DNA from 3 places in the Rhodospirillum sp. A1_3_36 genome. Region 3 is predicted to be linked to each of the others. Evidence: riboswitches for the same ligand, from Rfam matches in the RefSeq annotation. Region 3 holds a riboswitch; each other region holds the start of a gene.
What was found. A riboswitch is a leader RNA that binds a small molecule or an ion and turns the genes downstream of it on or off. The one in region 3 is predicted to bind cobalamin.
Positions count from the first base shown of each region.

Region 1: it holds a riboswitch for cobalamin, as region 3 does, so the genes downstream of both, ACLIRY_RS14015 (DUF4198 domain-containing protein) here and ACLIRY_RS25395 (ABC transporter substrate-binding protein) in region 3, are expected to answer to the same signal.
Region 2: it holds a riboswitch for cobalamin, as region 3 does, so the genes downstream of both, ACLIRY_RS09130 (ribonucleoside-diphosphate reductase subunit alpha) here and ACLIRY_RS25395 (ABC transporter substrate-binding protein) in region 3, are expected to answer to the same signal.

Region 1 covers NZ_JBLAVB010000005.1:296,922-303,148, forward strand. The annotation lists gene ACLIRY_RS13990 (MFS transporter) at 1-997, opposite strand, end outside; gene ACLIRY_RS13995 (energy-coupling factor ABC transporter ATP-binding protein) at 1,003-1,680, opposite strand; gene cbiQ (cobalt ECF transporter T component CbiQ) at 1,667-2,446, opposite strand; gene ACLIRY_RS14005 (cobalt ABC transporter permease) at 2,443-3,015, opposite strand; gene cbiM (cobalt transporter CbiM) at 3,056-3,688, opposite strand; gene ACLIRY_RS14015 (DUF4198 domain-containing protein) at 3,700-4,506, opposite strand; cobalamin riboswitch at 4,694-4,904, opposite strand; gene ACLIRY_RS14020 (NUDIX hydrolase) at 4,965-5,396, opposite strand; gene ACLIRY_RS14025 (adenylate/guanylate cyclase domain-containing protein) at 5,499-6,227, opposite strand, start outside.
Region 2 covers NZ_JBLAVB010000003.1:333,115-339,341, forward strand. The annotation lists gene radC (RadC family protein) at 1-97, shown strand, start outside; gene ACLIRY_RS09115 (hypothetical protein) at 105-290, shown strand; partial or broken gene ACLIRY_RS09120 (DUF3597 family protein) at 342-455, shown strand; gene ACLIRY_RS09125 (aspartate/glutamate racemase family protein) at 646-1,308, opposite strand; cobalamin riboswitch at 1,620-1,824, shown strand; gene ACLIRY_RS09130 (ribonucleoside-diphosphate reductase subunit alpha) at 1,953-3,836, shown strand; gene ACLIRY_RS09135 (ribonucleotide-diphosphate reductase subunit beta) at 3,851-4,936, shown strand; gene ACLIRY_RS09140 (CASTOR/POLLUX-related putative ion channel) at 5,120-6,227, opposite strand, start outside.
Region 3 covers NZ_JBLAVB010000035.1:2,285-8,511, reverse strand. The annotation lists gene ACLIRY_RS25405 (ABC transporter substrate-binding protein) at 1-1,169, opposite strand, end outside; gene ACLIRY_RS25400 (PepSY-associated TM helix domain-containing protein) at 1,968-3,332, shown strand; cobalamin riboswitch at 3,461-3,664, shown strand; gene ACLIRY_RS25395 (ABC transporter substrate-binding protein) at 3,968-5,494, shown strand; gene ACLIRY_RS25390 (ABC transporter permease) at 5,491-6,227, shown strand, end outside.

The sequences.
Region 1 (6,227 bases), on a different contig from region 3:
GCAAGCGCCCCGCAGGCGTTTGTGCCAGCGATAGGCCCGCGCCCAATAGCGCCCAAACGGCCCCCAGGGTCACCATGGAGCCCAGGGCAAAGGGCGCCCCCCCCAACCCCGCGACCAAAAGCAAACCACCAGACAGCATGATCCGCCTCTCCGGAACGCGCTCCAGCAGGCGCGGCAGGGCCAAGGCCAGAACCATGGAGCCAATCCCAGCGCAGCCATAGGCCAGGGCCGTTTGCCCCTCTCCCAGGCCCAAGCGGTCCTGGACGATGACGACGGTGTTCACAATGACCATGGCGCTGGCGCTGGCCACCGTCACGTTCAGCGCCATGAGCCCGCGCAGGCGGGGGGTGCGGCGGAAGATCCCCAGGCCAAAGCTCAGGTTGGCCCGCCAGCCTCCGGTCCGTTCGGGCGCCCTGGCCCGGGGCAAAGTCAGACTGGCCACCAAGGCAGCAGAGCCGAGGAAGGCCAAGCCATTCAGAACAAACAGGTCGGACGATGCCAGAACCAGCAGGGCCAATCCGGCAAGAAGGGGACTGGCAAGCGCTTCCAGGTCCTGGGCCAGTCGGGACCAGGTGAGCGCCTTGGTATAGGTCTCTTCCTCGGTCAGGATGTCAGGGATGGTGGCCTGGAAGGTGGGCGTGAAGCCCGCCGAACAGGCGTTGACCAGGAAGACCAGCAGATAGATCTGCCAGATCGCATCGACGAAAGGCAGGCAAAGCACCATCGCCGCCCGCCCCAGGTCCAACGCCACCAACAGCCCTTTCCGGGGCAGACGGTGGGCAAAGGCGCCCACCACCGGGGCCAGGGTCACATAGGCCACCATTTTCAGTGCCAAAGCCGTACCCAGCACCACCCCGGCCCGCTCTCCGGCCAAATCGTGGGCGAGAAGGGCCAGCGCAATGGTGGTCAGCCCCGTGCCCATCAGGGCGATCACCTGGGCGGTAAAGAGCCGCCGGTAGGTGGCATTGGCGAAAGGAGAAGAGGACCGGAAGGACATGAGGTTTACGCGCCCTCGACCAGCAGACCCTCGCGCAGGTGGAGTGTCCGGGTAGCGACGGCCGCGCGAAACAGAGGGTCGTGCGACACCAGAATCATCGCCTGGGGCAGCTCCAACAGGATCTCCCGCAACCGCTCCGTGGTGGCCTCGTCCAGTGCCGTGGTGGGCTCATCGAGCAACAAGACGTCGGGCTCCATGGCCAACACCGTTGCCAGGGACACCAGCCGCTTCTCCCCCCCCGACAGGTGGTGCGTGACCCGGTCACGGAAAGACTCCAGCCGCAACAGAGCCAGGGTTCGCTCGACGACCTCCAGGGCTTCCTCCCGGGACTTGCCCAGGTTCAGGGGACCGAAGGCCACGTCCTCAGCCACGGTGGGGCAAAAGAGTTGGTCGTCGGGATCCTGGAAGACATAACCCGCCCGGCGGCGCACCTCGTGAAAATCGGCCTCCTCCCGCCGGTCCTGACCGAAGGCGCGGATGGTCCCCTCCAGGGGACGGATCAGCCCCACCAAACAGCGCATCAGGGTGGACTTGCCTGCGCCGTTGGGTCCGGCCAGGGCCAACCGCTCCCCCGGATAGAGGGCGAAGGTCACCCCCCTCAAAACCGCTGGACGGCCCGGGTAGGCAACTTGAAGGGCGACCGTTTGAAGCAAGGCCTCGGGCAGGGGCTCAGAGGGGGACAAGGTGCAGCTCCCAAAGAATGAGGACGAACAAAAGCACCCCGAAACCCAGGGCGAACAGGGCGTCCCGAAGCCGAAAGGCGAAACGATCCAACAGGACGAAGCGCCCCGTAAACCCTCGGCATTTCATGGCCTCCAGGATCCGCTCGGACCGCTCCAGGGACCGGACCAACAGCATGCCAATCAGATAGCCGAAGGTCCGATAGGTATGGCGGGAATTGCTCGGCCGAAACCCCCGGCATTTCATGGCCGCGCGCATGCGGGCATATTCGTCCTGAATGACGTCGATGTAGCGGACCGTGAACAGCAACAGGTGGACCAGGGTGGCCGGGACTTTCAGGCGGGCCAAAGCATGACCCAGGGTGGTGGGGTCCATCCCCCCCACCAGGGCCATCAGGGCCAGAACAACGGCATTGGCCTTCAAGCCGATCTCTGCGGTGCGCATCAACCCCTCCCGGGAGGCGGATAGACCGAAGAGCGAAAACACCGGCTCCCCGGGTAGGGTAAAGGGCAGAAGAACAAGCATGAAGATGATAAAACTGTCCATCATCACCATGCGCTTGAGGGTCCGCAGAGGGGGCAACCCCGATTGAAAGAGGAGCAGCAGGGCCATCCCCACCCCCGCTGACAGGGCGGACAGGGAGGAAAGCGATAGGATCACCAAGGCGAAGGCGGGGGCCGCCAGGACGCGAATGCGGGGATCGAGGGAGCCAAGGCTCCCTCTCCCCCCTCCCTGGCGGCCCCCACCTTGACCAAAAAGGTCACTCATGGAGCCGTCGACAAGCGACGCCGGGCCATCAGGTAGAACACCACGCCAACAAGGCCCAGAATATAGCCCAGCCCTCCCAGGATGGACTGGATATCATGCTTCTCCTTGTAGGCCGTGATCTCCCGACGCAGGGGGCGCACCTCCTGCTTGACAGCTTCGGAGACCAGGGCCGCGATCTCGGCGGGGACGACCCCGCCACCGGACGCCACCGGAATGTCCGATGGTTCGCCGGATGCCGTGGCGGGTGCGGACATGGCACCGCCCCCCCCACCGGTCAGCCCCTTGGGCAGATCGGCAGCCACGACGGTGAACCGGGCCACATGCCCCGCCCCCAGGTCGGCGACGAAGTGGTGGTCAACTGCCTCCGTCGGGGTAAAGGTGAAGAAGCCATCGCCGTCCGTCCGGGTTTCCCCCAGCTTGCGGCCTGCGGGGTCGAAGACCTCCACCAGAGTATCCTTGGCCATGTCGCCGTTGGAAAAGCCCACCTCGCCTTCCAAATTCTGGCCGGAGGCATAGGCCGACGCGATGACCTTATGGGCCCGGGCGGGGGCCACGGTGAGGAGGGACATCAGACAGATCCCCACCAAAACGCTAAACAGACGCATGATTTCAGGCCTTTCCCAGGGTTGGCACGCCGCCAACAAGGGTCTGAAACAGGTCTGGTTTCACCCGCCCGATCAGCAGCACCGCAGCCCCACAAATCAAACCTTCGATGATCATCACCGGAATATGGGCGAGCACCACCAACCGAGCCGCCGTCAGGAACTCCTGCCCCGAAGCCAGAAGGACCAGGGCGACCATGAGCGCGGTGAGCAGAATCGCCCCGGCCCCGGCTGCCGCCCCCGCCACCATGGCCACCTTGGGATTGGGCGACAGGGCCCACCGCCGGAACAGAAGGCCGACGATCACCGCAGGCAACGCAATGTTCAGGGTGTTCACCCCCAAGACCATCAGACCCCCAAAGCCAAAAAATACGGCCTGGAGCAGCAAGCCAACGAACAGGGCGGGAAAGGCCACCCACCCCAGGACCAGACCAGCGAGGCCATTCATGATTAAGTGCACACTGGATGGTCCAATGGGAACATTGACCAGCGAGGCCACAAAGAACGTCGCGGCCAGCACACCAGCGGTAGGGACCTTCTCCATGGTCAAGTCCTTCAGACCCCGGATTATTCCCCCGGCAGTGAGCACGGCGCCCCCGATCACCACTGGATTGCTCAGGGCCCCATCAACAATATGCATGACCTCTCTCCCTATTCCGCTGTGGTGTTGGTGATATCATGGGCCCGGATCCACAGGACAGCGTCCTGGGACAGCTCCTTGCCCTCGTATTCCTTATCCGGTCCCGTTCCGAGAGCAGCAAAACCCCAGAACCCCGCCGTAGGGATACCAAAGGTGAAATACCCCTGGTCATCGGTCAGGGCCACCACCGATCCCCCCGGCGGTGGAGCCGCAACGGGGATGCCCGCCTTGTCTTCCCCCGCTTGGGGTTCGGCGGCCATGAATTCCACTTCGATTTCCGCACCGGGTACGGGCTTGCCCTCGCTCAACACCTGGCCCGTGAAGGTCGATCCGGCCAGGATGTTGGTGGGTTTGTTCAAGGGGCGGATTTCGGTTTTCAGCCCCTGCGTCTCCATCCAATCCGTCGGCAGTTCACTCAAGTTCACATAGGCCTTTGTGATTTGCTGGATGTAGATGTCTTCGCTGGGCTCCAGATAGGGAGACGGCACCGCGACCAGCACATAGTCACCGGCCCGGCGCACCGGCAGGCTTGCCCGAAAGGCCTGGGCCGTGTTGGAGGCTCCCTGGAAGGTCATGGGTTCCAGACTGTCCTTCAAGTCGATTTTCTTGCCCCGGTGCACGGCGTACAGGTCCAAAAGCGGCCCCATGTCCATGGCATGACCGTTTTCGAAGGGATGCCAGAAGATCAGTCCCAGGGGTAAGTCTCCGGGTTTGGACGGATTGACCTCCGGCGTATGGATCAGTTGGAAATGGGCGTCGGCCCGCGATGCGAGCAGCCCGGCGGCGAGGACTGCCACCAGCGTAAAAGTCTTCTTCAAGTCGTCTCTCCCAAAGAGATCGCCGGGCAAGGCCTCGGGCGAACCTGTTGAAAGGACGGACGGGGATTTGGCGTGTTGGAACGGGAGGGGGATCGAATAGAAGCCGCCGGGTTCCGTGACGCCAGACGCTCACCCCGGCGTCCGGTCGGAAGAAGCCCAAAGGATGATCCCCCATATGGAGCAATCCCCTTCAAACTCCATCGACGGCAGGTCTCCTGGCTCACGGGTCATGGTCCTCGCGCCGCCTTCCCGGGATATCCCAGTGGCATTCTGGCGCGGTCTCACCGCTCACAGTTGCGGGGGCAGCCACGGAATGGGTCCCTGATGGGTACGCCTCACCGTGTTCCCTTTTAATTCCCTACGCTTTGCGCTTGGAAACCATCGATGCCCCAAGAAAGCCACGTCCCACCGATGAAGTCAAGACAGGGCAGCAGGTCGTGGTGCAGTCACGGCCGCCCCTAAAAGGCCAAGCCGCCGATGGAGGGGATGGTGTCCTCCACCACCCGATCCAGCCCCAGACAGGTGGGCTCAGGCAAAGCGTCCGGGTTGAACCACCCCGCTTCCAGAGCATCATCCGCAGCCCGGGGCTCGCCGGACTCGTAAGCGCAAGCGACCGGAATGAGGATCCAATGGGAGCTCGGGGTGCCGCTCTCGCCTTCGGACCGCTGCTCCAGGGGAGGCAGGAGATGGACGGCCCGGGCACGAACACCGGTCTCTTCCAACAACTCCCGCTCCGCAGCTTCGGCCAGCCCCTCTCCCCGCTTCACGCCTCCTCCGGGAAAGCCCCAGGTCCCCGCCTGGGGCGGGTTCGCACGGCGGGCTAAAAGGACTTCTCCATCCCGCCAAACGACGGCGAGCACCCCGACCAGGGGTCCGTCTCTTTCGACCACGCCCATTTCCTTCCTCAATCAGATCTCCGCCCGAGGCCCCCCCTGGACGATGAGGCATCTTGCCCGGGTCCGATCCGACTTCCAAGCCCTTTCGAAGGCCTTTCAAGACAGGTCGGTTCGCCGCCGCAAACCCCAATCCGGCACAGCCTTGTGGGAAGGAACCACTCCCTCCCCCAAAGCCGCCAATCTGGTCCGGTAAAAGGCAGAGAGAGGGTCTCCTGGCCGCTCCAGTTCCAGAGCAACGAAGTCCTCCAGGACGACAGGGGCCGGACGACCATCTCCCAGGCTCGCAATCAGGGCATTCCACCGCTCGACCCAGGCGATATCCGCCTCGGACAGCACCCGTCCCATAAGGCCAAGACCGGGACGTCGCCCCTCCAACGTGTACAGGGGCAGCGGTGTAAAGAGGCCTTGGGGGTTGATGCGATCGACCAGACGGACCACCAGGTGGGACGAAACCCGCTCCGCTACAGCGCCACTGATGAGCAGAAAAGTGCCGTAAAACTTGTTCACTCGTTCCATGCGGGCCGCGGAATTGACTGTGGCACCCACGGCCGAATAATTGACCCGGTCCGAACTGCCCAGGTTGCCGACCACGGCTTCGCCCAAGTGAAGGCCGATCCGGGTCAGCATGGTCCTCTCCCCCCTGGCCGCCAGCGTCAGATTAAAGCGGTCGATCCGCTCCCGCATGTCCAAAGCGGCCAGACAGGCAGACAGGGGGTGATCGGGCTGATCCTGGGGCGCGTTCCAAAAGGCCATGGACCCGTCACCAATGAACTTGTCGACCACCCCGCCATGGTCCACCACCGCAGCCGTGACCTGTTCAAAATA
Region 2 (6,227 bases), on a different contig from region 3:
GCGCGATGCCTTGCGGGCCGTTGGCGTGGGGCTGCACGACCATGTGATCGTGTCCAAGGGCGGGCATCTGTCGTTTCGGTCACAGGGGTTGTTTTAAAGGAGATATGGGGGCGCTGCCCCCTTATCCCCGCTGGGAGGCGGCGGCCTCCCAGACCCTCCAATCCGTAGGACGCTACTTTCCCAGCCCGCGCCCGATGGCATTGGCCATGCCGATCGTCGAGCGGATTGCCATCGTTGTTCATGTCCAGCATGTCACCGAGACTGCCCAACAGGCTTCCGCCTCCGGATGAACTTCCGCCGCCGAACAGCTCACCGACCAGACCGCCCAAGCCACCGCTTTGTTGTCCACTGTCGCCGAGGAATTAGCCAAGGAACTGGGCTATACCGGTGCCTTGGGTGGCTGCGCGGAAATGAATATCTGGCTGCACAAGGCGGTCATGGCCGAATTGGCCAAGAATGGAGGGCAATCAGTCCCCCACTGGGGCCGAAAGGCCCCAGACCTCGGGCTCTTAATTTGTAAAAGAAAAATGGGGGTTTGGGGGCATTTGCCCCCAAATGGGTTTGGGCAATCGCCCAAAAAAGACCAGACACGGTCATGTACCGTGGACATGCAAATCATGCAAGCGGCGCGGGGGGCATCCGGTGCTATTCGGGCGGCGATAGGTATAGTGACAGGCTGTCCACGCAGGGTTCCGGGCTGGTCATCACGGGCACGGCTGTCTGTTCCGCCAGGATGGGGCGTAGGTGCATCATGGAGGCCTGGGCGAGAATGACCAGGTCGCAGGTGGTGGCCAACGTCAGGGCGGCATCGGTGACGATGGCGTCATGGGTGGCCCGGTCGCCGCTGAGAATGGCCTGGAAGGCGTCACCCTTCAGGCAATGTTCGATCTCTATTTCGCGACCCTGGGCCCGGGCATGGTCGCGCAACAGGGTGGTGCTTGGGCCAACGGTGCTTGAGGCCGTGCAGACCACGCCGATTCGTTTGCCCAATCCCACAGCCTGTTCGGCCATGGCGTCATCAATCTTGATGATGGGAATGGACACCATCTGGCGCGCCACGTTCACCGCTGGAGAGGTGGAGGAGCAGGTGAAGACGATCAGGTCCGCTCCGGTACTCTCCGCTTGGGTGACATGGGTGCAGACGCGCCGAACGATGTCCGGCGATTCCCCTTTTGTCAGCAGGTCCTGGATCAGGCTCTCGTCTACGATGTAGAAGGCTGAAAGCCCTGGGTAACGGGTGGCCAACAGGCCCTTGAACATATCCACCAGGAAGGATCCTGTGTGCAGGAAGGCCAATCTTTTGCCCATAACCTCTCTCTCTTTGATGATAGCGACCGAGCGCCTACGACCGGTTCGGGGCGCGATGGGGCAGCCCGGTCTGAGCGTACAACGGGGGACTCCGTCCTGACACGATAATGGTGGGGGGGATCCGTCCGGCGGGGATATGGCCAAGGAAATCGGTGTTGGGGGAAGGGGGCGGCGCGATGACGCTGGGGCAGACAAATAATCTCCTTGTCAAAGGGGCGTTTTTCGACCAAATACCCCTCCCCGCGCAGGCTCCATCTGGGCACGCGGGGAGGTAGGTGCTCTTCGGCCTTGACAGAGTCGGGTCCTTCGATCAGCTTATCTGGTGTTATGGTTCCCCAGAGAACACAGGATCTGGGGCTAAGAGGGAAGCCGGTGGAACACCGGCGCCGCCCCCGCGACTGTAAGCGGAGAGCCGCCGTCCCCTTCATGTCACTGGCACCCATCGGGGTGCTGGGAAGACGGGATGGAAGCGATGACCCGCAAGCCAGGAGACCTGCCGTGACGCCATTCAACTATCCTCGGGCGGGGTGCTCCGGTGGATCGTCGGCTCCGGTCAGGCTGTGTTCGGCCTGAAACCTGCGCGTGATGGTCTATCCCATTCCCCTGCCGCTTCCGGAGGGGAAGACCCGATGACTGCCACCACCATGACCCCGGCACCCATCCACGATTTTGACGGACAGGGGAATCTGGTTCCGATCACGACCCGGGACCGGGATTCGACGTCCCTATCCTTTCGGCGACGCCCGAGTCCCGCCGAGTTGTGCCTGGACCGCTCGCGGGATGACAAGCTGACCCCCTTCGGCAAGGCCACGCTCGCTGACCGCTATCTGTTGGCGGGGGAGGGGGTCCAGGACATGTTCGCCCGGGTCGCCTGTGCCTTCGCCGACGACCTGGCCCATGCCCAGCGCCTCTATGACGCCATGTCCAATCTGTGGTTCATGCCCTCCACCCCCATCCTGAGCAATGGCGGCACCACCCGGGGCCTGCCCATCTCCTGCTTCCTCAATGCCGTGCCCGACAGCCTGGAAGGCATCATGTCCACCTGGAACGAGAACGTGGCCCTGGCGTCGAATGGGGGGGGAATCGGCACCTATTGGGGGGAGGTGCGCTCTATTGGCGAAACGGTGAAGGGCAATGGCGCCACTTCGGGCATCATTCCTTTCGTTCGGGTCATGGACAGCCTGACGCTTGCCATCTCCCAGGGGTCACTCCGCCGGGGGTCGGCTGCGGTCTATCTGGATGTGCACCATCCGGAAATCGAGGAGTTTCTGGAGATCCGCAAACCGTCGGGGGACTTCAATCGCAAAAGCCTGAACCTCCACCACGCCATTGCCATCACCGACGCCTTCATGGAGGCCGTCCGGGAGGACAAACCCTTTGGTCTGCGCAGTCCTAAGACCGGCGCGGTCCTGCGCGAGGTGAGTGCCCGCCAGCTCTGGCAGAGGATCCTGGATGTGCGATTGCAGACCGGCGAGCCCTATTTGTTGTTCACCGACAGGGTCAACAACGCCTTGCCCAAGCACCAAAGGGATTTGGGGTTGCGGGTCCATTCCTCCAATCTTTGCGCGGAAATCACCCTGCCGACCGGGCGCGACCACCTGGGCAAGGAGCGCACGGCGGTTTGCTGTCTGTCCTCCTTGAATATCGAGACCTGGGACGAGTGGTCCGGGAATGATCAGGTGATCGAGGATGTGCTGCGCTTCCTCGACAATGTGCTGTCCGAGTTCATCGAGACGGCGCCCGATTCCATGGACAAGGCGGCCTATGCGGCTTTGCGCGAACGCTCCGTCGGTTTGGGGGTGATGGGCTTCCATTCCTTCCTCCAGGCCCGGGGCATTCCCTTCGAGGGGGCGATGGCCAAGGTCTGGAACAAGCGGATCTTCACCCAGATTCGCCGGGCGGCCGATGCCGCTTCCGTTCTGTTGGCCGACGAGCGCGGATCCTGTCCCGATGCGGCGGAACGGGGCATCCGTGCCCGCTTCTCCCACAAGCTGGCCATCGCCCCGACGGCGAGCATTTCCATCATTTGCGGTGGGACCAGCGCCTGTATCGAGCCCATCCCAGCCAATATCTACACCCACAAGACGCTCTCTGGCTCGTTTACGGTACGCAATCCCCATCTTCAGGCCCTGCTGGAGGAGAAGGGGGCCGATACCCCGGAGGTCTGGACCTCGATCCTGGAACACGAAGGCTCTGTCCAGCATTTGGAGGTGTTGAGCGACGACGAGAAGGCCGTCTACCGCACGGCCTTCGAGGTTGACCAGCGCTGGATTATCGAACTGGCCGCCGACCGGGCACCCCTGATCTGCCAGAGCCAATCCATCAACCTCTACCTGCCCGGCGATATCCACAAATGGGACCTGCATATGCTCCATTGGAGCGCCTGGGAGAAGGGATTGAAGAGCCTCTATTACTGCCGCTCCAAGTCGGTGCGCCGGGCTGCTTTCGCTGGATCGGGAGAGGGCGAGATGGCTATCCATGCGCCCAGTGAGCGGACCGATTACGACGAATGCCTGGCCTGTCAGTGAAGGAAGCGGAAGAAATGCCTTATGCGACCATGAACCCCCTGGATCTGATCAACACCGGCAAGGTGGGGCTGCTGGATGGCTCCGGGGCCTATAACGTCGACCGCTATCCCTGGGCCTACGAATATTGGAAGAAGCAACAGCAGGTCCATTGGATGGGCGAGGAAATCCCGCTGGGGGAGGACCTGAAGGACTGGGCTTCGGCCCGGGTCAGTGACCAGGAACGGAACCTTCTGACCCAGATTTTCCGCTTCTTCACCCAGTCGGATGTGGAGGTCAGCGACAATTACCTGAAGCGCTATATGCCGATTTTCCAACCCCTGGAAATCCAGATGATGATGGCGGCCTTCACCAATATCGAAACCATCCACATCGACGCCTATGCCCTGTTGCTCAAGACCCTGGGCATGCCGCAAACGGAGTTTGAGGCTTTCCACGATTATGCGGCCATGCGCGACAAGGCGGATTACATGCATAGCTTCGGGGTGGAGACGGTGGCCGACGTCTCGCGCACCTTGGCCATGTTCGGGGCTTTCACCGAGGGCATGGCCCTGTTCGCCAGCTTCGCCATGCTGCTGAATTTTCCCCGCCACAACAAGATGAAGGGCATGGGCCAGATCGTCACCTGGTCGGTGCGCGACGAAAGCCTCCATTGCGAGGGAATCATCCGCCTGTTTCACGCCTGGAACCAGGAAACCGGTGCCCTGACCAAGGCCGTCAAGGACGATATCCTGGACGTGGCGAAAACCATGGTCGGTTTAGAGGAGCGCTTCGTCGATCTGGCCTTTGAACTGGGCGCCGTGGAGGGGATGACGGCAGAGGATATTCGCTCCTATGTGCACTACATCTGCGATTGGCGGCTGACCCAATTGCGTTTGCCGGTGCTCTACGGCCACTTCCGCCAGACGGAAGGGGGGTACGAGCAGATCAAGCCCCATCCGCTGCCCTGGCTGGTGGAAATCCTCAACGGTGTCGAACATGCCAATTTCTTCGAGCAGCGGGCGACAGAGTATTCCAAGGGTGCCACCCAAGGATCCTGGGAAGGCGCTGATGGTGTCTGGGCTGCCTTCGACGCCCATCTAAAGCGGGCCATCCCGCTTTAGATGGGCGTGATGACTTGGGCACCGGCTTTGTTCTTAAGAACGCGATTTTTTGGGCGATTGCCCAAGCCCATTTGGGGGCTAATGCCCCCAAACCCCCATTTTCTTTAGCTCGGGGTCTGGGGCCTTTCGGCCCCAGACTCGCCAAAGAGGGGGGGGACGGGGCAAAGCCCTGTGTTGAGTCCCCTAACCTGACCGCCATTTGATATCGAGCGCGACGACGATCACCCGGTCCGTTTCGGTCAGGGTGTAGAGCCCCTCTCGCGGCGGGTTGATAAGGATCTCCGGGGGGGCGTTCTCCCGATACAGGGCCAGGCCGAGGGCGATTTCTGATCGGGCTCGGGCGCGGTCCATCAGGTCGGAGAAATCCACCGTCTCGCCCGGATGGACATAGGCCTTGGCTGGCTTCAGGTAGATTTCCTGGCCCTTGGCCGAGAGGAATTCGGTGACGATGACGCGCAGAATATTGTTTTCGGCGATGCGGATCAGCAGAAGGCTGACCACGTCCGGCGAGACAATCAGCTCTGGCCGCAGGGTGCCGCCCACCCGCCGTTCCATCAACCGGGCGTTCGAGGCGTCAACCATCTCCGCCACAACATGCAGGTCCGGATGGGTTTGACCCGCCGCAGCGAGGCTGTCGAGCAGGATCAGCCCCATGATCACCCGGGCGTCCGGGTCTTCGATTCCCCCGCTTTGGTCTGAGAGCAAAACCACCGTGTCGGCGTCGGCTACCAGATCCACCAAATGGCGCCGCCGCAGCCAGGGCCGGTTGAGGAAGGTCAGCTCCAGGTTCTGCGGTGCCTTGGGCAGGTCCGTTGCGATCAGCTCGGCCATGCTCTCCGGCGGCAGATTGCCGATCACGGTCACGGAGCCGCCGGTTTCGCCCCCATCCTGCATATGCTCGTCAAAGTTCGACAGGATGGCCGGGATGTTCTTGTTCCATCCGAGAATGACGATCGTCCGCGCCGTCCTTGGGCCCTCTTCCGGAACATCGGGCAGGGTGAGCGTCGGCGTGGGACGCAGGGGGCCGATGGGCGCCGCTTTCGGTGGGCCGAGGAGGATGACCCGCTCCTGGGGTTCGATCAGCCGATCATCGGGTGGGTTGATGTCGGGGATCAGGACCTCCCGGTCGTCCAACTCAAGGACGTCGCAGACGCCAAGCGGGATGGAGTCCGCATAGGACCGCATCGCCTCGGCCATGGGGCGGTTGGCGAGTGTCGGTTCGGCAACCAGCCGCAGGGTCACCTCCCGCGAGCCGAAGACATTGGAGAACACCTGGGAAAGGCCCGGTTGA
Region 3 (6,227 bases):
GGGCGGATCATGTCGGCGCTCGCCAGGGCCAGGGCCTGACGGGTCGTATCCGAGGCGGAGTAATAGATCGCGATCCGGGCCTTGATCCCGTTCTTTTCGAGAATGCCATCGGTGCCGGGCGTCCATCCCCCGTCCTTCAGGATCCGTTTGGCCTCTTCCGGATTGGCGTCGGGCAGGCGGTGGTCCGGATTGTCCCAGGGCAGATCGTCGGCCGGGCCGTAGGCTGGCCGTCCAAAACCGTTCAGAACCGCCTCCGCCAGGGCTTGGCGGTCAATGGCGATGTCGATGGCCTTTCGGATCGCCGGGTCGGAGGTGACGGTGTTGCCGATCCTGGCTCCGGTGGCCGTGGTCTTTCCCGTATCGGGCACCATGGGGAAGGTGAGACCACGGTTGTCGACGGTTTTCGCTGACAGGCGGACCATCCCCTCGGGGACCTCTCCCCCGGCGAGGGCATTGGACACTGCGGCGACGTCGAGCTGTCCGGTCCGCGCTGCTGCATAGCTGGTGTCGTCGCCGGTGAACAGGAAGGTGACTTTCTCGAAGGCGGGTTTCGTTCCGTAATAGTAGGGATTGGGTTCGGTGATCGCCTGCTCCCCTTCCGTCCAGGAGACCAGTCGGAAGGGGCCGGAGCCGATGGGCGCCCGACCATAGTCATCTCCGTAGGCATGCGCGGGTATGATGCCGAGAACGGCCAGGGTGTTCAGGAAGGTGATGCGAGGCGACGTCAGTTCGAAGGTGACGGTCAGGTCATCCACGGCCTTGACCGCCACCAGTTCGGTGAGGTCCAGCACCGATCCGGCCTTCTTAGCGGATTCGTAGGTGAAGGCGACGTCCTGAGCCGTCAGTGGTTGGCCGTCTGAGAACTTGGCGTCGGAGCGGATCGTCACGGTCCAGGTCTTGCGGTCGTCGGAGACACGCCAATCCGTCGCCAGGTCGCCAATCATACGCAAGTCGGCATCACGCTTAAGCAGGGTCGATTGAAACAGGGGATAGCCATATTCACCCCACCCCAAGGTGGGATCGAAGCCATTCGACGGCTCGCCATGGACGGCCAGGATCAATTCCGTCTTGGGCGCGGTGAAGGCCGACGAAAGAGGCGCCGATACGGCCAAGGTTGTCAGGCCAAGCGCTGAAAGGATTGTGATCACCCGCCCTTTTTCGTTGAGCATCCGCATAAATATCCCCTCGCTTGTCGGTGTAGATTCCGGTGCCTCGTAGTGTCGGTATGAAGTTTTAGAATAAACATCATACGATTGGGCGCGTCAACACGTGCCGAGAGCGAGGAAAGGGGAGGGGGTGGTCGTGATATACCGTGGGTCTCCAGCCTTGTTCGTGGGCAACGTGTCCATCTCGACGCAAGGAGGCGCGAAAAGGCTTTACTTGGCCCTGGATGTACCAACTTTAGTAAAATCTAATTAATATCGAATTTGTCCGTGGTCTCTGTCCACTACAGAGATTCCCCTCAAAGAATTGAAGGGAATGTGATAGCTCCATTACATGGATGTTCGGACCACCCATTCGGTGAGTGGAAAGAGGGCGGCTTTTAGCTTCCTCTTGATCCTCTCCCTCGCCTTGAGACTGGTTGGCCCCATGGCGGGGACTCCGGCACGGGATGGGTATGTCGGGATCTGTGTCGGCACGGAAATCCTATATGTTCCGTTGGCCAGCCTGGATAACGCTGATCCGGAGAGGGCAAGGGAAAAGCGCTCTCCCGAAAGCACTCCCTGCCCCTGGTTCGCCCATTTTCATGGTCTCGTGGTCTCCGCTGGCGTTCCCCTGGCTTTCTGGTGGACGGAGTGGGACTCCGCTTTCCCCAGGCCTTGGGGAGAGACAAAGGGTCAGCGGACCGCTCCTCGATCCTTCCAAGCAAGAGCACCGCCGTTCGGGCCTGGGTTTTCCTAAAACCGCCCTTTTTTGTGCACTGACCTCGAGGAGGTTGGTGCCAATGCTCTTGCTTGGAAAATGAAATGAACGAAATTGCTTCTGACGCCCGGACACCGTCGGCGCTGTACCGCGCCATCTGGCGGTGGCATTTTTACGCGGGCCTGATTGTGCTGCCCGTCATGATTCTGATGGCCGCGACGGGTGCGCTCTATCTTTACAAGGACGAGATCAACGATCTGGTCCTCCATGACCTGCGTTTGGTCACGCCGGAGACAAGCGCCCCCTTGGCGCCCTCGGTCCTGGCGGCGCGCGCCCTCGAGGCCCATCCGGGAGAGGTCAAGGCTTACATGCCACCGGCGGCGCCCGACCGGTCGGCCCAGGTTAAGATCCTCGGAAAGGACGGCCTCAAGGACAGCGTCTTCGTCAATCCCTATAGCGGTCAGGTGTTGGGCAGTGATTGGGATGGCGGGGCGGCGGGGTCCGAAGCGATGTGGATCATCCGCAAACTGCACAGCCTGGAATACGTGGGCTGGTTGGGCAATCGGCTGGTTGAGGCGGTCGCCGGATGGGCTGTCCTGCTGACGGCCACGGGATTGTATCTGTGGTGGCCCAGGGGGCGGAAAGGGGGCGTTCTGCTTCCCCGAAAGACCTCTGGCCGTCCCTTCTGGCGAGACTTGCACGCCGTTACCGGACTGTACACCGCAGGGTTCATCCTGTTTTTGGCCATGACGGGACTGCCCTGGTCCGGTGTTTGGGGCAAATGGTTTTACGACCTGTCCTACGCGATTGGAATCGGTATGCCCGATGGGTACTGGTCGAACTACCCCAAGTCGACGGTTCCCATGGCGGATGCGGTGGATCGGGCCCCTTGGATCCTGGAGCGACAGCCCATGCCCCTGTCCGGGGCCAGTGGGGGCGTGCCTGCGGGGCTGGATCAGGTGGTCGCCACGGTGGAGGCTCGGGGTATCCATCCCGGGTATTCCCTGTCCATGCCCAAGGGGCCGGAGGGGGTCTTCACCGCATCGGTTTATCCCGACGACATCACCCAGGAACGGGTGATCCACCTGGACCAGTACACCGGCAAGGTTCTCTACGATCTGGGCTTGAATGATCTGGGGACACTCGGGCGGGCCGCCGAATGGGGGATCAGCATTCACATGGGACAGGCTTTTGGGCCCCTGAACCAGGGTGTTCTTCTCATCGCCTGCCTGTCGATGATCGCCCTGTCGATCTTCGGGATCATGGCCTGGTGGAAGCGGCGTCCAAAGGGGGCCTTGGGCGCTCCCCGGTATGGGCGCGGCTTTCGGGTTCCCTTGGTGGTCGTGGCTCTTTGCTGCGCTTCGGCGATCCTGTTTCCACTCGTCGGACTCTCCATGGCCGTCTTCGCGGTGATCGAGCTTCTGATCAGCCTCCGGTCTCGGCGACGCCTGGCGACAGCGGTTTCATGATCTTGGCGTGATCTTGGAAGGCCTCCGTCCCGTTACCAGCGGGACGGAGGCCCCGGGCCGACCGACCGGTCGGGGAGAGATGAGCCCAAGTGGTCTCATGAAGGCTTGACAGCGTTCTTCCCCTCGGTCAGCTTATTTGGCGTTATGGTTCCCCAGGTGGCACTTCATCTGGGGCTAAGAGGGAAGCCGGTGAAACACCGGCGCCGCCCCCGCGACTGTAAGCGGAGAGCCGCCGTCCCATTCATGTCACTGATGCCGAACCGGCGTTGGGAAGACGGAACGGAAGCCACGACCCGCGAGCCAGGAGACCTGCCGTGACATCACGCAACCATCCTCGGGCGGGGTGCTCCGGTGGATCGTCGGCTCCGGTAGGGTGATTGTGCGCCCGAACTCCGTGCATGATGGTCTGACTGTCTCCCCTCCCACCGGATCCCGGAGGGGGAGACCCGATGACCGTCCTCAGCACCGCCGACAAAGTGCCCATCCATGATTTCGACCGCCAGGGTCTTGGACCCGTTTCCCTTCGGAAGTGGATTCTGGAGAGTACGCGGCTTCTTAGTGCTAGTGTGACGTTATAACATCACTTATAAGAACGAGTCTCAACAAACCCCATGGGAATGGAGGGTTGCTTTACCATGCTGAAACGCCTTGTTTCGTCGGTGGCCTTGACCGGCGCGCTCTTGCTGTCAAACGGCGCCGCCCAGGCGGAGGACCGGGTCCTGACCGTCGCCGCGCCTTTCGAGCTGATCAGTGTTGATCCCGCCAAGAAGGGCTACATTTTCTCGCGCATGGGGGTCGCGGAAACTCTGCTGACCGTGGACGAGAAGGCGCGGCCCATGCCACTGCTCGCCACCGAATGGAGCCAGTCCGCAGACCATCTGACTTGGCGGTTCAAGGTCCGCGAGGGGGTCACCTTTCACGATGGCACACCCATGACCGTCGACACCGTGGCTGCGGCCCTGAATTGGGCTCTGGCCAAGCCGGGTATCCTGGGCAAGGCGCCCGTCACTGCCATCGCTGCGGATGGGGATTCCGTGGTGTTCACGCTCTCTGAACCGTTCTCCCTGCTGCCCGCTGCCCTGGCCAATTACACGACGATCATTCTCGCGCCCGCCTCCTACCAGGACGATGGGACCGTGGATCGGGTGATCGCCACCGGCCCGTTCAAGGTCACCAATGTGGCTCCGCCCCAGAAGATGGAAGCGGCGCGCAATGACGCCTATTGGGGCGAGAAGGCCAAGATCGAGACCGTCGCTTATCTGTCCGTGGTGCGGGGCGAAACCCGTGCCCTGATGGCCGAAAGCGGAGACGCCCAACTGGTCTTTGTCCTGGATCCGGCGAGCATGGAGCGTTTGAAGCGGTCCGACCGGATGGAGGTGCGCGCGGTTCCGATTCCCCGGACCGTGACCCTGAAGGTGAACGCAGGTCATCCCTTCCTGTCCGACAAACGCGCTCGCCAAGCTTTGTCCATGGCCATCAATCGGCCCGGAATCGCCACGGCGGTCCTGCGTGATCCGGGCGCCGCAGCGGGCCAATTGCTGCCGCCGACATTGGGGATCTGGCATCAGGATGCCTTGCCTCCCCTGGCTTACGATCCCGAGGGAGCCAAGGCCCTGTTGACGGATCTCGGCTGGACCCCGGGCGAAGACGGCATTCTGGTTCGCGATGGCCAGCCCTTCGAGATCTCTCTGCGCACCTTCGCCGATCGGCCCGAACTGCCCATTTTCGCCACCGCGATCCAGGCTCAGTTCCGTGAGGTGGGCATCGACTTGACGGTGAATGTCGGGAACTCCAGCGAGATTCCGTCCGGCCACCAGGACGGCACGCTGGATTTGGGTCTGATGGCCCGCAACTTCTCCCTCGTTCCCAACCCCTTGGGGACCCTGCTCCAGGATTTCGGTCCCGGTGGCGGTGATTGGGGCGCCATGAACTGGTCCAATGCCGCGATCTCCGAGGCGATGGACCGACTGGCCACGGAAACGGGCGATGTCGATCCCGCCAAGGACCGGGCGACCATCACCTCCATCCTGCAGGACGACCTGCCGGTGATCCCCATCACCTGGTACCAGCTCACCGCCGCCGTTAACAGCGGACTGAAGGGTGTCGTCCTCGATCCTTTCGAGCTGTCCTACCACCTCGACGACGTGGAATGGGTCGAATGAAGGCGATCCTGTTCCGTCGTGTTGTTCAGGCCTGCCTTGTCGCCCTCGTGGTCGGAGGCCTGACCTTCATTCTCACCCATGCCTTGCCTGGAAACATGGCGTTCCGCATCGCCGCGATGCGCTATGGGTATGACATGGTCGATGCCAACGCGGCGGAGGCCGTTCGCCAGGAGCTGGGACTGGATCGCTCCCTGATCATCGCCTTCCTGGACTGGCTGTGGGATCTGATCCGCCTGGATTTGGGACAATCTATGGTCACCGGAATTCCGGTTCTGAAGGAGGTTCTGCACGAGGCCGGGCATACGGCCTCCCTCGCCGTTGGCGCCGTTTTGGTCTCCCTGGTGATCGGACCGCCCTTAGGCCTGTTGGCAGGACGGCGTCCGGGAGGATGGGTTGATCGCATCAGTTTGCTGTTGGCGACCGTGCTACGGACCCTTCCGCAGTTCGCCATCGGCTTGGTTCTGATCGTTCTCCTTTCCGTGGAACTTGGCCTGTTTCCGGCGGCTGGCCATGGCACCCTGGGCCATTGGGTTCTGCCAACCCTGACCCTGGGCTTGGGGCTGGCGGCGGTGTCCAGCCGGATCGCGCGTAACGCCGCCCGGGATGTTGCGCGCAGCCCCTTTTTCGCCTTCGCGCGCGTCAAGGGCCTGAGCGAGCGGGAGGTCTGGCGGCTGCATGGATTGCGCAACGCTGCGGTTCCGGTGGTCACCCATTTGGGTATCCAGATGATCTA